4 regions of the Bacillus sp. DTU_2020_1000418_1_SI_GHA_SEK_038 genome follow, and region 3 is predicted to be linked to each of the others. Evidence: riboswitches for the same ligand, from Rfam matches in the RefSeq annotation. Region 3 holds a riboswitch; each other region holds the start of a gene.
The links. A riboswitch is a leader RNA that binds a small molecule or an ion and turns the genes downstream of it on or off. The one in region 3 is predicted to bind lysine.

Region 1: it holds a riboswitch for lysine, as region 3 does, so the genes downstream of both, RRV45_RS18485 (Na+/H+ antiporter NhaC family protein) here and RRV45_RS03490 (transporter substrate-binding domain-containing protein) in region 3, are expected to answer to the same signal.
Region 2: it holds a riboswitch for lysine, as region 3 does, so the genes downstream of both, dapA (4-hydroxy-tetrahydrodipicolinate synthase) here and RRV45_RS03490 (transporter substrate-binding domain-containing protein) in region 3, are expected to answer to the same signal.
Region 4: it holds a riboswitch for lysine, as region 3 does, so the genes downstream of both, RRV45_RS16620 (aspartate kinase) here and RRV45_RS03490 (transporter substrate-binding domain-containing protein) in region 3, are expected to answer to the same signal.

The regions. Positions count from the first base shown of each region.
Region 1 covers NZ_CP135435.1:3,693,667-3,698,739, reverse strand. Annotated here, with positions in the region: gene RRV45_RS18490 (HD-GYP domain-containing protein) at 544-1,632, shown strand; lysine riboswitch at 1,699-1,904, shown strand; gene RRV45_RS18485 (Na+/H+ antiporter NhaC family protein) at 2,026-3,591, shown strand; gene RRV45_RS18480 (ABC transporter substrate-binding protein) at 3,967-5,073, shown strand, end outside.
Region 2 covers NZ_CP135435.1:4,297,935-4,303,007, forward strand. Annotated here, with positions in the region: gene RRV45_RS21255 (amino acid ABC transporter substrate-binding protein) at 1-604, shown strand, start outside; gene RRV45_RS21260 (amino acid ABC transporter permease) at 674-1,330, shown strand; gene RRV45_RS21265 (amino acid ABC transporter ATP-binding protein) at 1,345-2,088, shown strand; lysine riboswitch at 2,191-2,370, shown strand; gene dapA (4-hydroxy-tetrahydrodipicolinate synthase) at 2,662-3,546, shown strand; gene RRV45_RS21275 (tetratricopeptide repeat-containing diguanylate cyclase) at 3,589-5,010, opposite strand.
Region 3 covers NZ_CP135435.1:676,999-682,071, reverse strand. Annotated here, with positions in the region: gene RRV45_RS03500 (amino acid ABC transporter ATP-binding protein) at 1-367, opposite strand, end outside; gene RRV45_RS03495 (amino acid ABC transporter permease) at 526-1,248, opposite strand; gene RRV45_RS03490 (transporter substrate-binding domain-containing protein) at 1,333-2,190, opposite strand; lysine riboswitch at 2,370-2,551, opposite strand; gene RRV45_RS03485 (GNAT family N-acetyltransferase) at 2,663-3,475, opposite strand; gene RRV45_RS03480 (leucyl aminopeptidase family protein) at 3,654-5,039, opposite strand.
Region 4 covers NZ_CP135435.1:3,314,417-3,319,489, forward strand. Annotated here, with positions in the region: gene RRV45_RS16610 (succinate dehydrogenase cytochrome b558 subunit) at 1-597, opposite strand, end outside; gene RRV45_RS16615 (YslB family protein) at 983-1,438, shown strand; gene RRV45_RS16620 (aspartate kinase) at 1,489-2,718, opposite strand; lysine riboswitch at 2,889-3,068, opposite strand; gene uvrC (excinuclease ABC subunit UvrC) at 3,133-4,905, opposite strand; gene trxA (thioredoxin) at 4,976-5,073, opposite strand, start outside.

The DNA of each region.
Region 1 (5,073 bases), 1.5 Mb from region 3:
TCACCCGATTGCAGGTGCTCACAAAGGGTTGAACTCCAAACTCATTCAAGCAGTTTTTGTTACAGGATCGAGGTCACCAAAAAAAGACACGCACTGAACCTGCTTATGTCATCTATCAGTATGGACGGGGTTTAAACATTTTCATGCCTGGGTTGGGAGTAAAATTTAATCATGTTAGTTTTTGTTGTATAAGAGCTACAGTCACGATTTTCGAAATTAGTGTCCAATTTTCTTCATTAATAATTACAAAAGAAATTTTAGGACTTATGTCAGTTGAAATTTCCCTCGATAAAAGGTTAATGTAGAAATAATAGGAAAAATGTCGCAAAAACAAGAATAATATTCTAGATAAATTCATGATTTTGCAAAATCTCAACCCAGAATGTAAATGTCATTGGCTTCATTTCTCTGCGCTGGTGATTACTCCGTACATCAAGGCTTGTTCAATGAATCCAACGACAATTTAGTTTAACATAGAAAAAATAGTACATAAATTTCCAACAAAAATATGATAGTAAATTATGCAACGAAAAGGTGTATTACATGAGACTAGTCGGGACAGCATCAGTTGACGCCGGAACAATTCTTGCAAAAGCGATATACAATGAAAAAGGTCAAATATTGCTAAATAAAGGAATTATCTTAAAAGATTCAATGATACAGCGTCTTCAAGATTTGGGAATAACTTATATTTTTATTAAAGACAGTGAAACTGAGGATATAGAGTACGAGGGCACACTTTCGGATTCCATGCGCAGGGAAGCAATACAAACGATATGCTCTACATTTCAGGAAATACAAAATGATCTTGATATAACCAATTCGTTTGTGGTAGAACAGGCTTCCAAGCGATTTTCTGAAATAATTCGGTATCTTTTAACTGAAATAAAAGAGAAATCGGAATTATTGAATTTAATAGCAGATGCATATACATACGATAATTATATTTTTACCCATTCTCTGAATGTAACACTTTATTCATTGGCAATCGGTATGGAGTTAAGACTTTCAACGAAAGAACTTGAGATACTAGGGCTTGGCGCTATTTTTCATGATATAGGCAAACTAAAAGTATCATTAGATATTTTGCTTAAGCCCGAAAAGCTGACGGATATTGAGTATGAGGCAATCAAACAGCATGCAGATGAGGGATTCCAAATTTTGAGGAAAGTGCATACGATTCCCCTCTTAGTAGCCCATTGTGCCTATCAGCATCATGAACGCCTGAATGGAACAGGCTATCCTAGAGGTTTGCTAGGACCTGACATTCATTATTTTGGAAAAATAATTGCTGTAGCAGATGTGTTTGATGCAATCACCTCTAATCGAGTTTATAGAAAAGCGATGCTCCCAAGTGAAGCACTCGAAGTTCTTTATGCTGGTTCGGGATCATTATTTGATCAAAAAGTGGTAGAAGCTTTTCGACTGGCGGTTGCTATTTATCCAGTTGGTTTGTCGGTTGTTTTAAATGATGGAAGAAAAGGAATTGTTTCAGGACAAAATACTGGCTTAGGAGACCGGCCCCATATTCGAATCATGGAGCATCATGGAGAAAAAGTAATTCCTTATGATATTGATTTAAAGCAGGAGTTAAACGTCATTATTATTAGCTGTGATACTGCTTTTAAATGATCAGCTTGAAACAGAGTTACTATTTTGATATATTTGTAGAGACATTCAAATAAACCTTATCAAGTCCGGTGAGGTAGAGGTGCCAAATTCAAGAGTAGACTGTATGAGGATGACAACGATGACTACAGTTAAAAGGGAATTTTGCCGAAGTAAAATAAATGGTGTCAACCATTATTTTGCTGGGGTTACTTTGAACAAGAGTAACACTGTCATTATGAGGGAAAAGTATTCGTAAACTGAAACAGCCTTCATATTGGGGAGCTACAGATCGTGATGGAGAAACTAATTGCTTATGATGAGTAATGGTAGACTTTTCTCTATCGTTACTCTTTTTTATTTGGCTCTATCACCTTTCATGATTCCCTCCCACAAAAAATAAGGAGGAAAAACATTGTGGAGAACACAGTTTTTTCACTGATACCCCCGCTGCTGGCTATCGTTATGGTTATTATGACTAGACGGGTATTGCTTTCATTAGGAGTGGGGATAGTATCAGCAGCTTTTATATTAGGTGAGTTTCGCATTACAAACACCTTAGCAATTATTTATGATTCTGTTAAGGGGATTTTCGTTGCAGATGGAAAGCTAAATACATGGAATGTATATATCATTATGTTCCTGCTCATTTTGGGAATGATCACAGCTTTTATTTCTATAACTGGCGGAAGCCGTGCATTTGGAGAATGGGCTATGAAACGGGTGAAAACTCGTGCAGGTGCGCAAATTGTCGGGGCAGTTTTAGGTATTATTATTTTTATTGATGATTATTTTAACGCACTGGCTGTTGGGCAAATATCCCGGCCTATTACAGATAGGCAACAAGTATCCCGGGCAAAGCTTGCCTATTTAATTGACTCAACCTCTGCCCCTGTTTGTGTCGTTTCACCAGTTTCGAGCTGGGGGGCTTATATTATTACGCTAATCGGAACTATTTTAACAGCGAATCATGTAACAGAGTACTCAGCCTTTTCGGCTTTTCTGCAAATGATTCCAATGAATCTCTATGTTTGGACCACGTTAGCAATGGTATTCATTGTAGCCTTAAGAAATTTCGAAATTGGTCCAATGAGAATTCATGAGATTCGCGCCGTGAAAGAGGGTTTAGTCTATGACCCGGATAAACCGCTTGCTGGAGAATTAAAAGATGATCTCCCAACAAGCACAAAGGGAACTGTCGGTGATTTACTATGGCCAATTATAACGTTAATATTGGGCACTGTTGGAATGATGTTTTGGACGGGGTATGAAGCTACAGAAGGGACAGCAACTATTATCAAGATTTTTGAAAACACAGATGTTTCGAAGTCCCTTATGATCGGCGGGCTTTTAGGTTTATTTGTAACTATGGCGATGTTTTTCCGCCAAGCCTTTGTTTTAAAAGGGGTAGATGGCGGCATTTTAGGCAAAGGACTTCTATCTGGCATGAAATCGATGCTGCCGGCGGTTTATATTCTATTGTTTGCCTGGACCATATCAGATTTAATCGGACGATTGGAAACAGGACTATATATGGCTAACATCGTTGAAAACTCCAACATGAATATTGCCTTATTGCCGTTTATTTTATTTATATTAGCAGGCATTATGGCATTCAGTACTGGAACATCATGGGGCTCTTTTGGTATATTGCTCCCGATTGCTGGCCATATTGCTGCAGCAACAGACATCAATCTTTTATTGCCAGCTATGGCAGCCGTTTTAGCTGGAGCTGTTTTTGGCGACCATTGTTCACCTATTTCCGATACAACAATACTCTCTTCAACTGGTGCTGGCTGCAATCACATTGATCACGTCATGACACAGCTGCCTTATGCTCTAATTAGCGCAGCTATCTCAGCTGTAGGCTATTTAATATTAGGTTTTACAGGCAGCTCTTTACTTGCTCTATTGGCAGTAGCTTTCATGCTATTAATAGTGATAATAGTTGCTGGGAAAAAACAGAAAAACCTTGCGTTGTAATTTGAATAATATTTATTTTGACCTTTCCGAATACGGGAAGGTCTTTTTTTCACTAATAAAATTTTCATGTAAGTTCCTTTTTAAACGTGAAAATACTCTTATATTAAGAAGTGTACTAGATTATTCCTAAAAAAATACTATTTCAAAAATATTGTTTTGACAGACTAATCGAAAAATAATATACTATCAATATATTAAATAAATAGTCAGAAATATTTTAATTCCTAATCTATTTGCTTAAATTAGGAAAATAGACTGACTAGTAATAGAAGGTTGCAGATAGATTATTCTATACTAATTAATCTAGCTCAAAAATACCTTTCTATGTTTTAAAATATTTGAACAAACAGAAATAGAAAAAAGGGGGAAAACTAAATGGTTTTCAAGAAAAAAATCACATCAGTCTTAATGGCTACAACATTAATGGCTGGTATCCTTGCTGGATGTAGTGGCAGTAAGGAAGCAGGTTCAGGCGGTTCTAGTTCTAAAGAGGGGGATACAATTAAAATCGGTGCTAACTTAGAACTTTCAGGTCAAGTAGCATCATATGGATCAGGAATTGCTTCTGGAGTGGAACTTGCTGTTGAAGAAATCAACGCAGCTGGCGGTGTAGATGGAAAGAAAATTGAACTTGTCAAAGTTGATAATAAATCAGATGCAGCTGAAGCAACAAATGCTGCCATTAAATTAACAAGCCAAGATAAAGTTACAGCAATCATCGGTGCTGCTACAAGTGGTAACACAGTAGCACAAGCGCAAATTGCTAACGACAATAAGACTGTTCTTATCTCACCATCTGGTACAAGCCCAACTGTAACTGTACGTGAAGATGGATCTGTAAATGAGTTCGTTTTCCGTACTGCGTTTATCGACCCATTCCAAGGAACAGTTGCAGCGAACTTTGCTCTAAACGATGCTAACGTCAAAAATGCAGCAATCTTTGCTGACAATGCTAGTGATTACGCAAAAGGTCTTGCCGCTTCATTTAAATCAACTTTTGAAGCAGCTGGCGGTACAATTGTTTCAGAAGAATCATATGTTGCTAAGGATACAGACTTCCGTTCAACATTAACTCGTATTAAAGCTTCTAATCCAGAATTCATTTTCATTCCTGGATATTATGAAGAAGTAGGTCTTATCGTTAAACAAGCTAGAGAAATGGGAATTACAGTTCCTTTAATGGGAGCAGACGGCTGGGATTCTCCTAAACTAGTTGAATTAGCTGGTGCAGATGCATTAAACAATACTTTCATTATCAACCACTATTCTGCTGAAGATCCAGATGAAACAATTCAAAAGTTTGTTAAAGCTTACGGGGATAAAAATAGCGGCAAATCACCAGATGCCTTCAACGCACTTGGTTATGACACAGTTTACCTTCTTGTAGACGCAATGAAGCGTGCTGGCACTACATCTGATTCAGAAAAAATTAAAGATGCTCTTGCTGCTACTAAAGATTTAGCTTTAATCACAGGAACAATT
Region 2 (5,073 bases), 850 kb from region 3:
CGATTATGCAAAAGCTGCAGTCGAAAAAATGGGGAAAGAAGTTAAATTCCAGCCAATTGATTGGAAGACAAAGGAATCTGAATTGAGCAGCGGACGAATTGACCTTATCTGGAATGGGTATACCATTACTGATAAGCGTAAAGAAATGGTTCTTTTCACAAAGCCTTATTTAGCGAATGCTCAGGTTATTGCAACGAAAGCAGATTCTGACATTAGCGCTTTAGCTGATTTAGATGGGAAGGTAATTGGCCTTCAAGGACTTTCCTCTGCATCTGATGCCTTAAATGCCAACCCGATTAAGGACAGCATCAAGTCTGTTTCTGAATACGCGGATAATGTCCTTGCCCTAAGTGATTTAAAGGCCGGCCGTGTGGATGCGGTTATCATTGATGAAGTCGTGATTGATTATTATATGGCCCAAGAAGAGGGTACATTTAAGGTCCTTGACGAATCATTAGCACCAGAGGAATACGGTGTAGGTGTGAAAAAAGGCAACGATGAATTATTAAAAGAACTGCAAAAAGCCCTTGATGAGTTAAGCGCAGACGGTACCGCTGCTGAAATCTCAGAAAAATGGTTCGGTGAAGACAAAGTTCTAAATTAATCGTACAAATTATAGAAGCAAACAGGGTTTCCCTCGGAAAGCCTGTTTTGTTTTTGGAGGAATTCTTTCATGATGGAATACATTCTGACAATTATTAAGCCCATGCTTGAAGGGGCTCAGATGACCATTCTTTTATTTATTATTGCCATCGTTGTGTCCATTCCATTAGGCTTTCTTTTGACTCTAGCTGTTAAAAGTTCGATCAAGCCGCTTTCATGGTTGGCACAAGGCTATATTTATGTGATGCGTGGAACCCCGCTCCTATTGCAATTATTATTTATTTGTTTCGGGCTTCCTTTAATACCTGTAATTGGGGAATATTTAGTGCTTGATCGTTTTGTAGCTGCCTGCTTGGGCTTTATCTTGAATTATGCTGCCTATTTCGCGGAAATTTTCCGTGGAGGCCTTTTGGCTATTGATAAGGGACAATATGAGGCTTCCCAGGTGCTTGGCTTAAGCAAATGGCAGACAACGACACGAATTGTCCTGCCGCAAATGTTCCGAATTGCGCTCCCTGCTGTTTCAAATGAATCGGTGACACTTGTTAAGGATACGGCATTGCTATATGCTGTCGCTGTACCGGAGCTTTTACACTTTGCCCAGACAGCTGTTAACCGCGACTTTACGATTGTGCCGTTTTTCATCGCCGGTATTATTTATTTAGGTATTACGCTTATTTTAACAGTGCTATTTAAATGGCTAGAACGGCGCTATAAATTTGAATAAGAAGGATTGATATTATGGCTATCATAGAAGTATCCAACCTAAAAAAATCATTCGGTCATTTAAATGTCCTAAAGCAAATTACATTTGATGTTCAAAAAAATGATGTTATCGCTGTCATTGGCCCATCCGGTTCTGGAAAAAGCACTATGCTTCGCAGTCTGATTCATCTTGAAAAAATTGATGATGGCAGCATTTGTATTGACGGTGATTATCTAGTGAAGAACGGCGTGTACTCCAAACCGCAGGAACTGAATCGGATTACTTCCAAAATGGGTATGGTTTTTCAGCACTTTAATCTATTTCCTCACCTAACGGTAAAAGAAAATTTAGAAATTGCTCCTAAGATGGTAAAAAAGGAAACGGCGGAATCCCTTCAGAAGCGCAGCATGGAAATTCTCGAGAAGATTGGGTTAGCTGATAAAGCAGGCGTGTATCCTGGAAACCTCTCAGGCGGACAAAAACAAAGGGTTGCTATTGCTAGAGCCTTAATGATGGAGCCTGAAATTCTTCTGTTTGATGAGCCTACGTCAGCTCTAGACCCTGAATTAACTGGTGAAGTGCTGCAAGTAATGAAAAAACTTGCTGAAGAGCAAATGACGATGATAGTCGTTACTCATGAAATGGGCTTTGCTAAAGAAGTCGCCAATCAAGTTCTGTTTATGGATAACGGAGAAATTGCGGAGTCCGGCCATCCGGATCAACTATTCTCCAACCCTCAATTTGATCGGACAAAAGCATTCTTGAATCGAGTGCTATAGTAAGCTTCTGGAAAAACATTTCTAAATATGTCTTGCAATTAAGGAAACTTTCAGTTAACATGGAATACAATTAAATAATTTCTTATTTCAAGAACTTTTTGAAGTGAGGATAGAGGCGCAAAGACCATCAGTACACAATCGGAGGATAATGAGACCCTATGATGATTGTCGAAAGGGGAATTTGCCGAAGTTTTAGGAATCTCATGTTCTTAAAGCTGGGCCTGTGTTGAATAAATACAGGACTGTCATATAGGAGAGACTATATGGAGGGCTATCGCACAAGAAACGGTGAATTTCCACACTATTGTTTCTATAGCAGCAGCGAGTCCCTCGTTGTTGCTTTTTTGCGTTTAGTTTTAAATAGGCCCTATCACCTCTACTTTTTAATAAGAAAAGCGGAAGCGCCTTGATCACCCCCGACAAGCATAAGACGATCTACACGGAAAGGTGTACTTTACCTTTCAGGGTAGATTGGCTTATGACCTCGAGGGGGTAGGCGCTGGAGCTAGACAGTTCTCAAACTCGAGAAAACTTAAACTTTCTTATCATTTTAAAAAAAGGGTGTGTGAAGTTATGAATTTTGGTCAAGTACTTACAGCAATGGTTACGCCATTTGATCATAACGGTGAGGTTGATTTTGAAGCGACAAAAAATTTAGTTAACTATTTAATCGAGAATGGGTCTGATGGGTTAGTTGTCGCAGGTACGACTGGTGAGTCGCCAACTTTAACAGAGGAAGAGAAAGTGGCTCTATTTAAGTTTGTTGTTGAGGCAGCTAACGGCAGAGTTCCTATCATAGCTGGTACAGGATCGAATAATACAAGAGCTTCCATTAGCCTGACTAGAAAGGCTGAGGAGGCTGGAGTGGATGGCATCATGCTTGTTGCTCCATACTATAACAAACCATCTCAAGAAGGCATGTATCAGCATTTTAAAGCGATTGCTGAAGCAACGTCTTTACCGATCATGCTATACAATATTCCGGGACGAAGCGTTGTGAATATGTCAGTTGAGACCATTGTAAGACTTTCAGAAATTCAAAATATCGTGGCCATTAAGGAAGCTAGCGGTGACTTAGACACTATGGCCCAAATCATCAGCGAGACGCCAGCTGACTTTACTCTATACAGCGGGGATGATGGCCTTACACTACCGGTCCTGGCTATTGGAGGAGCAGGGATTGTTTCTGTAGCTGCCCATATTATCGGGAACGAAATGCAAGACATGATTAATAGCTTTAAAAACGGTGAGCTTCAGAAAGCCGCAGCTGCCCATCGCGAGCTTCTTCCGGTTATGAATGCTTTATTTAATGCTCCAAATCCAACACCGGTAAAAGCTGCTCTTAATCTGCAAGGCATTCAGGTTGGCGGAGTCCGGCTTCCATTGGTTCCTTTAAATAATACGGAAATGACTGCATTGCAGGAAGTATTGCAAACACTTCAGCCAGTAAATGCTTGATCATTAGAAGAGCCCGCACCTTAGGTTAGGAGCGGGCTTCTGTTATTCCTTATCGGCTAACTTAACACAAACGTTATTTTTTCCGCTTTTTTTGGCCTCGTAAAGTCCGAGATCTGCATGATGGAATAGTTCTTGAAATGATCGTACTTTTCCGTCTAAGTTATCCGTAACCCCCATACTGGATGTTATGGATACACTGTTTCCTCCCATTTCAATCTTTACATTACCGATAATCCCCCTCATTTCTTCAGCCCTTTTCTTGCCACTTTCAAGTGAAGCGCCCCTTACCAATACGACAAATTCATCCCCGCCATAGCGGGCGAATAGCTCATTTTCCTTCATTGTTTTTGAACAAGCATTACTTACTTGCTTAATAACCTCATCACCAAAAAGGTGACCGTACTGATCATTAATGATTTTAAAATTATCGATGTCAAATAAGATACAGACAATATTTTCATCTTTGACAGATGCTTGTTCTAACCACTCTTTTGAGGTGGTTTCTAAATAGCTTCGATTAAAGATACCTGTTAAAAAATCGGTATTGGCTTTCCTTTTAAAATCAGACATACTATGTTTAATTTCAAGCTTTAAAGCCGTTAATGCTAATTCTTGTTTATTAATTTCGTTTAACAAGGATATATATTCCTTTTGAACACGATACCCTAACTGAACATCCTCCATCTGCTCACATAATTGGCATCGCTCTTCTTGAATTGATTTTAATAGGTATAAATCACGATAGCTTTCCACTAATTCCTTTGCAACAGTTAAAGAGTCAAATGCTTCCTTAAATATTTTTTGCTTCCTATACCAGCTGCCTTGTAAATGATAGCATTGAGACTTTTCCCTTATAAAGGATTCTAAAATGGGGTCATGGATCATTTCATTAATTAGTGCTTTGGAAGCATGAAAATGATTGAGCTCAAGATAAGCTTTTGCAATGTTTAGCTTTACTCTCAGTTCAAGAATAGGACTGGCAGGTTTGTGTAATTTAGACGCCTCTAGTCCCTTTTGCCCCGCTTCTAAGGCTGCCCCATAATTGCCTTCCTCCATCAAAACATGACTGATATTGCTATATCCATTGCTAACTATATTATATTTCTCTAATTTCTTTCCTAACCCAATGCAATTCTCCAGTGTCGCCTTGGCCTTCGCAAAATCCTTATTATATTCATAAAGCAAAAACAATACATTGTACTGATGTAATAGATCTGCTTCGTCTCCAAAACGGCTGCAAACTTCAACATAGGCTTCAATACTATTAAAAGCTTCCTCTGTATCACCAATACAATAATAGGAAGCAGCGTGATTTATATGGGCAGTTAAAATAGATTTAAAATCATTGCATTCTTTTCCGCTCTTCAGAAGATGATAGCATGCCTCAATCGTTTCCTTATATTTTCCCTCGGCCCTAAGTTTGGTTACTTTTTGCTGTAATAGCTTTAAATCTTCTTTCTCCATATTTCTGCTCCTTAGTATATGAGTATAAATATGTATAAGTTATTTCTTTATATGATGTATTAG
Region 3 (5,073 bases):
ATTTCATAGCAATTTTTTCCGCTTCTTCTTTTGAGCGCTTTAATACCTTCACCTGGCCGACAACACAATTGCTGAGAACAGTGTGATTATTAAAAAGATTAAATTGCTGAAAAACCATTCCAAGCTTTGTGCGGTAAGCATGAATATCATGTTTATCGTCTAAAATATTTTCACCATGATAAATAATTTGACCGCCGCTTGGCTTTTCTAAAAGATTTATACAACGAAGAAGAGTCGATTTACCGGAACCGGATGAACCAATAATACAAACAACTTCCCCTTTATTTACGGAAAAATCGATATCTTTTAATACTTCATGTGATCCAAAGGATTTGCTTAAATGCTGTACTTCAATTACTTTTTCCAAAAGTGCTCCTCCTTCGTTTTTGTCTAGCTTTAGCGCCTAGCCCCGACGTACAGGACGTACTAGTGTTGACAATGCGACAGGACAAGGAATGCATCGTCAGTGATACATCGCACGACCAAAAGCGTAGCTTTTGGTAGGACATCGCGCTTTTCTGATTACTAAGCTTTTGATTCAGTCATGCTGTAATTTTCCGGTCCATCTAATTTTCTTTCCCAGTAGCGCAGAATGAGTGTTACCGTAAAAGTCATGACGAAATACAGAACACACGCAACAAAGAATGGTTCAAAGTATTTGAAGCTGATTCCAGCCACTGTTTTTGTTTGGAAATACAGTTCTGTTACGCCAATGACGTTCAGTACGGATGTATCTTTAATATTAATTATAAATTGATTACCAGTTGCCGGTAAAATATTGCGAATGACTTGCGGCAATACGACATTGAGCATCGTTTGCACATGATTCATCCCAACCGCTTGAGCAGCTTCAAACTGTCCTCGATCGATTGAAATAACACCACCTCGAACAATTTCGGCCATATATGCCCCCGTATTAATCGATACGATCACGATTGCTGCAACTGTTACATTCATATCTATGCCAAATGCTAATGCAGAACCATAAAAAATAACCATGGCCTGTACAATCATCGGTGTTCCTCGGAAAAATTCTATATAAATAGAAAGAATGGCATTTACTGCTTTTAAAAATATTCGTTTGAATTTATTTTCAGGCACAGGAATTGTTCGTATGACTCCTGCCAATAACCCTATAATTCCTCCAATGACTGTACCAATTATGGAAACAAAGAGTGTCATCCCTGCTCCACGAAGGAACATCGGCCAGTTGTTTGAAATCATTGTTAAAATCCACTCTAAGCTCATACTTTCCCCCCTAATAGAAATGCGGAAGCTAGACAAAATCTAAATACCGGCTGCAATGGGATGCAGCCGGTATTCACTTCTACATTATTCTGCTGCTGGTTGATTTTTGACCGCAGTATCCATAATATTTTGGCGCTCTTCTTCAGAGATGCCTGCTAAAATTTCATTGATTTTCTCTGTTAAGTCACTGCCTTTAACTAGTCCAACTGCTACCGCTGTATCTGCCTCATCTGCTTCAAATCCATCTTCAAATTCTACCATTGCAAAGTTAGCATTAGCCGAAGAAGCACTGATTCCTTCAGGACGTTCTGAAACATATCCATCAATTATTCCTGATTCTAAAGCTACACGCATCGCAGGGAAATTATCCATAGCCGGCTTTTTCTGTACGCCTTCAATTTGGTCGATTACAGCGTAGTGAGATGTATTTAACTGACCAGTAATTTTGGCACCCTTAAAGTCTTGAATAGAAGTTGCCCCTTCAAAAGGACCACCCTTTTTAACAACCATTACAAAATGTGATGTATAATAGTTTTCTGAGAAATCAATTGTCTGTTTACGTTCTTCTGTCGGTGACATACCTGCAATAATGGCATCTAATTTGCCTGATTGTAAGGCTGGAACAAGGCCGTCCCATTCTGTTTTCACAATGACTAGTTCTTTTCCTAAGCCTTCAGCAATCTTTTTTGCAATTTCCACATCGTATCCGCCTGCATACTCTGCATTGCCATCGATTTTCACACCGCCATTGGAATCATCTATTTGTGTCCAGTTGAATGGTGCATATCCTGCTTCCATACCGACCTTAAAAGTTCCCTTAGAATCATCGCCTGCGCTGCCTGAGTCTTTTGCTTTTTCAGTATCACCGCTTGTACCACATCCTGCTAAAAGCAAAATCATAGATAAAGACATTACTAAAAATAATGATAATTTTTTCCTCATGATCATACTCCCCTTTTGCTATAATAGTTTAGTATATTTTTCCATTTAACTAGGTATGACTGCCACCTCTTAATAATGGCAATATTCCATTTATTTTGGTAATTCACAAAATAAAAAGAGACCTGGGATAAACTCAGGTCTCGTTACATTCGTTGCCCTTAAGTCCTCTTCTTTTCCCTAAATGAGATAGCACCCCTCAATAAACCGGGAAGTTTATTGAGACAGTCCTGCAGCTCTTAACTGCAGACCCAGCCGGTAATACTGAGAATATTACAAGCTTCGGCGAAATTTCCTTCTCTCTAGCATCATTGCTTCTCAAGCTCCACTAAAGACTATTAAATATCGCGCCTCTACCTCACTAGTAAAAGTGAGGCCTTATTAAATTGTTACATGTAGTCTACAATATACGATAAAATATGTCAAGTTACCTAGATTCATATGGAAGGAAACACCTATCCTTTATCATACAATCTTAAATCTCATAATAATCCTGGGAGTGATAGGCTCTAAATCCGCATGATTCATATAATCGTAACGCATGAGCGTTTTTCGCTTCCACCTCTAGGAAAATAGGAAAACCTGCCTTATGTTCCTTTAGGACAATATTTGTTAAGGCCTTCCGCCCAATTCCTTTTCCTTGAAACTCGGGAAGTACGGCAAAACCATAAATCCAAGCTTCACCACCAAGGTGAGAAACTCGAATTTTCCCTACCGCCTTTCCACTAGACAAAATTATATAATATTGGTCATCAACATATCTTTGAGTATTGTAGGCTCTCGCTTCCTCTTCTTCAAATCCAAAGCATTGAACCTCCAATTGAACTTCTAGTTCAAAATCGTCTGGAGTTGATAGTCTAAGAGTCACATCCTCGGATTTGTCCATCTCTGTTTCTTCCCACTTCATTTGATATTCCGAAAAAGAATACTTACATGGGATCCTTTCTAGAAAATCTTTTGCTGATTTTGAATTAGAAGGGGCATTTAAAAGAACCTTCCTATAGCCTTTTTCTTTTACTTCGTGAAGGGCTTCATGAAAAAGCCCAGTAAAGATTCCTTTTCGGCGGAAATCTGGATGAACCATTCCACATATTTCAACCTTATTTCCAAAGCCATATAGACCGATAAAACCTACTAATTTTTCATCCTCGTAATAGAAAAAATCCTCTCTATCTTTTCCTGTCCGAGTTTTCAGCATATCCCAATTGAGCTTAAGGTCAAATGTTTCTGAAGCCTCACATGCTTGCTGAAGTTCTTTAATGTCTATTAATTGTTCGCTAGTTAACAAACGGGTTCCTCCCAAAATAAATTCATGATTAAGCAATCTCAACTCAGTATGTAAATGTCGTTGGCTTCATTTCTCTGCGCTGGTGATTACTCCGTACATCAAGGACAAGTTCTGCTGAATCCAACGACAATTTAGTTATTATATAGAAAAGTAAGTGTCTCTTATAGCCATATTACATTTACTTTGAAACATGAACTGTAAAATCTGCAAGTAATCTCGCACCAAATCCTGTTGCGGTTTTCGGATAATAACCGTTTTCTTCACTTTCCATTACCCCCGCCATATCCACATGAAGCCATTTGCATGATTGGGGTACAAAACGGCGGAGAAATAAACCTGCCGTAATTGATCCCGCTTCTCCTTTAGAGCTAATATTGCTGAAATCTGCATAATTACTTCTTAAGTAACTATCATATTCATCCACTAATGGCATTGGCCAAACAAAGTCGCCATTTTCCTTGCCCAGCATCCTTATTTCGTTAGAAAGCTGCTCATCGCCAAAGACTCCGGCTAATTTAGTTCCAAGTGCATTCACAATCGCCCCTGTCAAAGTGGCAATATTAACAACATGGTCAGCTCCCCATTCACCTGCACGAATAAGGCCGTCAGCTAGGATGAGGCGTCCTTCTGCATCCGTGTTCCCAACCTGGACGGTATGACCGTTTTTATAACGGATAATTTCCCCTGGAAGCACTGACGTATTATCTGGTGAGTTTTCAACGATTGGAATCAATGCCACCACATTGACCTTTGCATTTGATGCAGCCAATAACTTCATGGCTCCTGCAACAGCAGCCGCCCCTCCCATGTCCATTCTCATATCGCTTAAATCTCTGCCACTCTTCAGGCTTATTCCCCCTGTATCAAACGTAACTCCCTTTCCAACAAGAGCTACAAGCGGCTTTGACTCATCTCCCTTATAAACAAGCTCAACAAAGGATGGCATGTATTTACTTCCGCGTCCAACGGTTAAAACGCCGTTCATTTCCATTTCCTCGAGTTTTTCTTTATCGAATACATTCACCTGAACATTTGTTTCGGAAAACTCATCCTGTAAGATCAAAGGAAATGTTTCTGGGTTCAAAACATTAGGAACCTCATTCATCAGATCACGGGAAAAATTTGTTGCAGCCGCACGAATTTTTCCCGTTTCAATAAATGGCTGAAATTCCGCTCCTCCTCCTACTATTAATTCAGTATGAGTAAGGTCTTCCTTAGACTTGTAAATAACAAATTTATATGCGCCTAAATGCCAGCCTTCCACAAAGGCAGTGACTAACTCATCTGGCTGCAGGCTTGGCAATGCCTCTTTCATTGGATCTGCATGAATAACTGCCTTTAATACTTGGCGGCTGCCTAATTCACGTGCAATAGCTCCTGCTACCATCCGGATTTTTTCAAGAGACTGCTTCTCTCGCTCAATTTCTTTTATAACAACTGTCAACTCTTTCCCAAGAAACAAGGCTGTGAAAGCTGCCTTGCTATTTTCAACATATTGTTTAATGTGATTATTTTCTTGAATGCGCGCATCATTGGAAAATAAAATGCTAGCTTGTAATGACATGGTTAGTTTCTCCCCTTTTCTTAAATCTCCTTAC
Region 4 (5,073 bases), 1.8 Mb from region 3:
TGTAATCGCACGAATACCTACAATTGATAATAAAATAAAGATAACAATTGTAGCGTATGTAGTTATTAATTGTGAACGAGGAGAAATTGTAATTCCCCAGCTTACACAGAAAGACCATAATCCATTAGAAAAGTGGAAAATTGTTGAAATAACGCCTACAATATAAAACCAGAACATAAATGGATTCGAAAGAATATTCTCCATCATTTGGAAATTAACATCTGCACCGAATGCAGCTTGTACACGAGTTTCCCATACATGCCATGCAATGAAAATAAGTGTAATAACGCCAGACACACGTTGCAGCATGAACATCCAGTTACGGAAAAATCCATATTTGCTTACATTATTTTTTGCTGTAAAAGCAATATAAAGCCCATAGATGGCATGAAATAATAAAGGCAAGAAAATAATAAATGTTTCTAAGATAATTCTAAACGGCAGACTCTCCATAAAACCTGCTGCCTTATTAAAAGACTCCTCTCCCCCTGTTGCAAAATGATTGACTACTAGATGCTGAACTAAAAATAGCCCTACTGGTATAACACCTAGTAATGAATGCAATCTGCGACTTAAAAACTCTCGATTACCCGCCATGATTTACCCCCCTAATTTTTTGCAAGATGTATGGTGTCGTTACTTCGTATATAAGAATTTTCACCAAAACATCAATTCGAAAATGGCATATCATTTTCTTACAATTATGTGACATGTCCATTTTACTCCCAACATCTTAGAGCGTCAAGGAAACGATTACATAAAATATTTTAAATATTAAAATCATAAAAATATATTAGTATTGTATATTTTTCCCTATTAATTATGTATTAACCATTATTATTAAGTGTTAACACTTTTGGTTTAATATATCAAAAAAGCATTAATCTTCCACTGCAAAACAGTCCGCTTTTTCGTCATTCTATATCTAAATTTCTTCTCATTTGTATATAATAGAAGAATAATAGAAAGAGGGGATTTAAGCTTGAATGAAACAGCTACAGAATTAAGACCAATTGAACAAAAAAACGAGTTCATTTCTGTCTTTGGATACGAACTTATTAGAGAAGTTCTTTTACACGACATATTAGGCGATGATACGCCTGAAATATTATATTGGGCTGGAAAAAGCCTTGCACGTAAATATCCACAAGAGTCAATATCTCACATGATTGATTTCTTCAAGCAGGCTTCATGGGGAAACCTAGTCCTAAAGAAAGAATCAAAAAGTGAAATGGAATTTGAGCTTTCTAGTTCTTTCATACAGGAGCGATGCAAAAAAAATAGCCGATGCACTTTTCAGCTCGAGGCAGGGTTTATTGCTCAACAAATTGAACTTCAATCTGAAGTCATTTGCGAAGCATATGAACATCCTAATAAAAGAAAAGGAAAAGTTCAGTTTACAATAAAATGGGATAAAAAGGACAAAACCGAATTTTAACTTTAAATAATGATAAAGAGGCTGTTCATTATGACAGCCTCTACTCTATTTTATGATTCAATTGGTATACCAGATAAATGAAAAGCCTCGTGAAGGGCCTCAACAGCCTGTACCATTTTTTCTTGTCCAATAACCGTTGAAACCTTAATTTCCGATGTACTCACCATCTTTACTTCGATGTCATTGGAGGCCAGCACTTCAAACATCTCTGCTGCTACCCCTGGGTTTGAAACCATTCCTGAACCAATAATTGAAACTTTGGCAAGTCCTGTCTCTGACTCAATTCGGCTATAGTTTAATTTCATCTTACAGTTTTCTAGAACCTTTATGGCGTCATCGAGATCTTGATTTTTAATCGAGAAGGATAGATTAGTTGATTGCTCTGCCAGTGTACTTTGAATAATAATATCAACATTTATATGATTTTTTGCTAATTCAGAGAAAACTGTCGATAAGCCAATTAAAGAATTCGGCAACCCAATAACAGTGACTCTTGTGATTTCATTCTCAAATGCAATTCCGCGTACAACTAGATTTTCCTCCATATTTACTTCCTCCTCAATAATAGTGCCCGCTTCTCTTTCACTGCTTGAACGAACCTCAATTGGAATATTAAAGTTTTTTGCAAATTCTACTGCCCTAGGATGCAAAACGCCAGCTCCTAAATGGGCAAGCTCAAGCATTTCATCATAGGATACCGCCGATAATTTTCTTGCGTCTTTAACATAGCGCGGGTCTGTCGTAAACACTCCAGTCACATCTGTATAAATATCGCATTTATCCGCTTTTAAAGCCGCGGCTATTGCGACTGCCGTAGTGTCTGACCCCCCACGCCCTAATGTTGAAATGGCTCCGTCTTCCGTAATTCCTTGGAACCCCGCAACTATAACAATCCTTCCTTGGTTAAGCTCACTCTTCAACCTTGAAGTATCAATATCCAATATTCTTGCATTTCCATGTACTGACTCTGTTTTGATTCCAGCCTGCCAGCCTGTTAAGGATACAGCAGGAAAGCCCTTTTCTGATAAAGCCATTGCTAATAAAGAAATCGTCACCTGTTCACCAGTAGTTAAAAGCATGTCCATTTCTCTTTTGCTTGGAGAGGAGGAAATTTCCTTTGCCAAACCGACAAGATGATCTGTAGATTTTCCCATTGCGGATACAACCACAATAACATCATTGCCCCTATTCTTTTCCTCGATTACACGATTGGCAACGTTTCGGATCTTTTCTACATTAGCAACAGAAGTTCCACCAAATTTTTGGATGATAAGTCCCATGTTTTCCCCTCTTTCTTATTTTGCAAATTATTGAATTAGCAGCTATCCTTCAATTGCCTTTATAAATTATGCAGAAAATGCCCGATTGATTGGATTTTTGCATAAAAAAAAGCAATGAGATCCTATCTCATTGCTGTGTTTATAAACGTATAAAAAAATACGATTTTACACAGTGAGATAGCTCTCCAAGACGGTTTTGTCTTGACAATCTTACATTTATTCAATGCAAGACCAGCGAAAAAAGTTATGAGACTTTGTCCACTTCGGCAAACATTCCCTTTCAAAGCTTTTCATTGAAGCTCATTCTTCTCCAAGCTTTTACTATTGAAGTTCGCACCTCTACCTTCACTTTAATACTATAAAGTGATATTAAATTTTCAGTAATTATAGCACGTTCAATTTCTTCTCACAATACTATTCCTGTAATTTTCTTTTTAATTCTTCCGCAATATTTGCAGGAATACCGATTTTTCTAAATTCCTCAATGCTAGCCTCTTTCATCTTTTTGACGGACCCAAAGGTTTTTAGCAGCTGTTTCTTGCGCTTTTCCCCAATCCCAGGGATTTCATCAAGCACTGACTGAAAGGCGTTTTTTCCTCTTAGCTGACGATGGAAGGTTATGGCGAAACGGTGGACTTCATCTTGAATTCTTTGCAGCAAATAGAACTCCTGACTGTTACGCCCAAGAGGAATCATTTCTAACGGATTCCCGTACAAGAGCTGTGAAGTTCTATGCTTCTCATCCTTAACTAGGCCAGAAATAGGAATATCAAGATTTAATTCATTTTCCAATACATCTCTTACTGCTTCAACATGCCCTTTTCCTCCATCAATAATGAGCAAATCTGGAAGGGGCAGGTTTTCTTTTAATACTCGAGAATATCTTCTACGTACTACCTCGCGCATAGAATCATAATCATCCGGACCCTGCACGGTTTTTATTTTATATTTACGATATTCTCTTTTCTCTGGCTTGCCATCAATAAAAACAACCATGGCAGATACTGGATCTGTTCCTTGAATATTTGAGTTATCGAAGGCTTCAATTCGATGAGGGGTATAGATCCCTAGCTGGTTCCCCAAATTTTCAACCGCTTTAATGGTTCGTTCTTCATCCTTTTCAATAAGGGAGAACTTTTCTTGAAGGGCAATTTTAGCATTTTTACAAGCTAATTGGACTAAATCCTTTTTCTGGCCTCGTTGCGGTTGGATTGTTTTTACTTCTATAAGCTCTTCAGCCATATTGGAATTAACCGTATTGGGCAGCAATATTTCCTTAGGCTTAAAATGATTAGCCTTTAAATAGAATTGACCTAGAAAAGTTAACATTTCTTCATCGGGCTCATTGTAAATTGGAAACATCGAAACATCCCGTTCGATTAATTTACCTTGTCTAATAAAGAAGACCTGAACACACATCCAGCCTTTGTCGACAGCGAACCCGAATACATCTCGATCTGTAAAGTCTGTAGTTGTAATCTTTTGCTTTTCCATCGTTGCTTCAATATGAGCAATTCTATCCCGAAACTCCTTTGCCTTTTCAAAGTCAAGTTCTTCGGCAGCGGCTGTCATTTTTTGTGTTAATTCAGCTTTTATTTCCTTGTAGCCTCCATTTAAGAAACGGGTGATCTCATCAACCATTGTTTTATATTCTTGCTCGCTTACTTCATTTACACAGGGAGCTAAACATTGTCCTAAATGATAGTAAAGGCAAACACGGTCAGGCAAGGTTGTACATTTTCTTAATGGATAAATTCGGTCAAGCAGCTTTTTAGTTTCATTTGCAGCATGGACATTTGGATAAGGCCCAAAATATTTCCCCTTATCTTTTTTGACCTTTCGGGTAGTTATGAGGCGGGGATGTCTCTCGGCAGTTAGTTTTATAAATGGATAGGTTTTATCGTCCTTGAGCATAACATTATATTTAGGATCGTACTTTTTAATTAAGTTCATCTCAAGAATTAATGCTTCCATATTAGAGGATGTCACAATATATTCGAGGTCTTCTATTTCATTGACTAATCTTTGTGTTTTTCCGTCATGTGAACCAGTAAAGTAGGATCTGACACGATTTTTTAAAACCTTTGCCTTTCCTACGTAGATGATAGTTCCTTGACGGTCCTTCATTAAATAGCACCCCGGCTGATCGGGCAACAGCATTAATTTATTTTTAATAATTTCATTCATTTTATTATCACTTCCGAATAGAAATGCGTAAGGGGCCGACTAAGTCAGACCCCTTACAAATCTAATCTTATTATGCATGTTTTGATAGAAGTTCTGCAAGAGCTTCTTTAGGCTGGAAGCCAACCACTTTGTCTACAACTTCTCCATCTTTAAAAACGATTAAAGTAG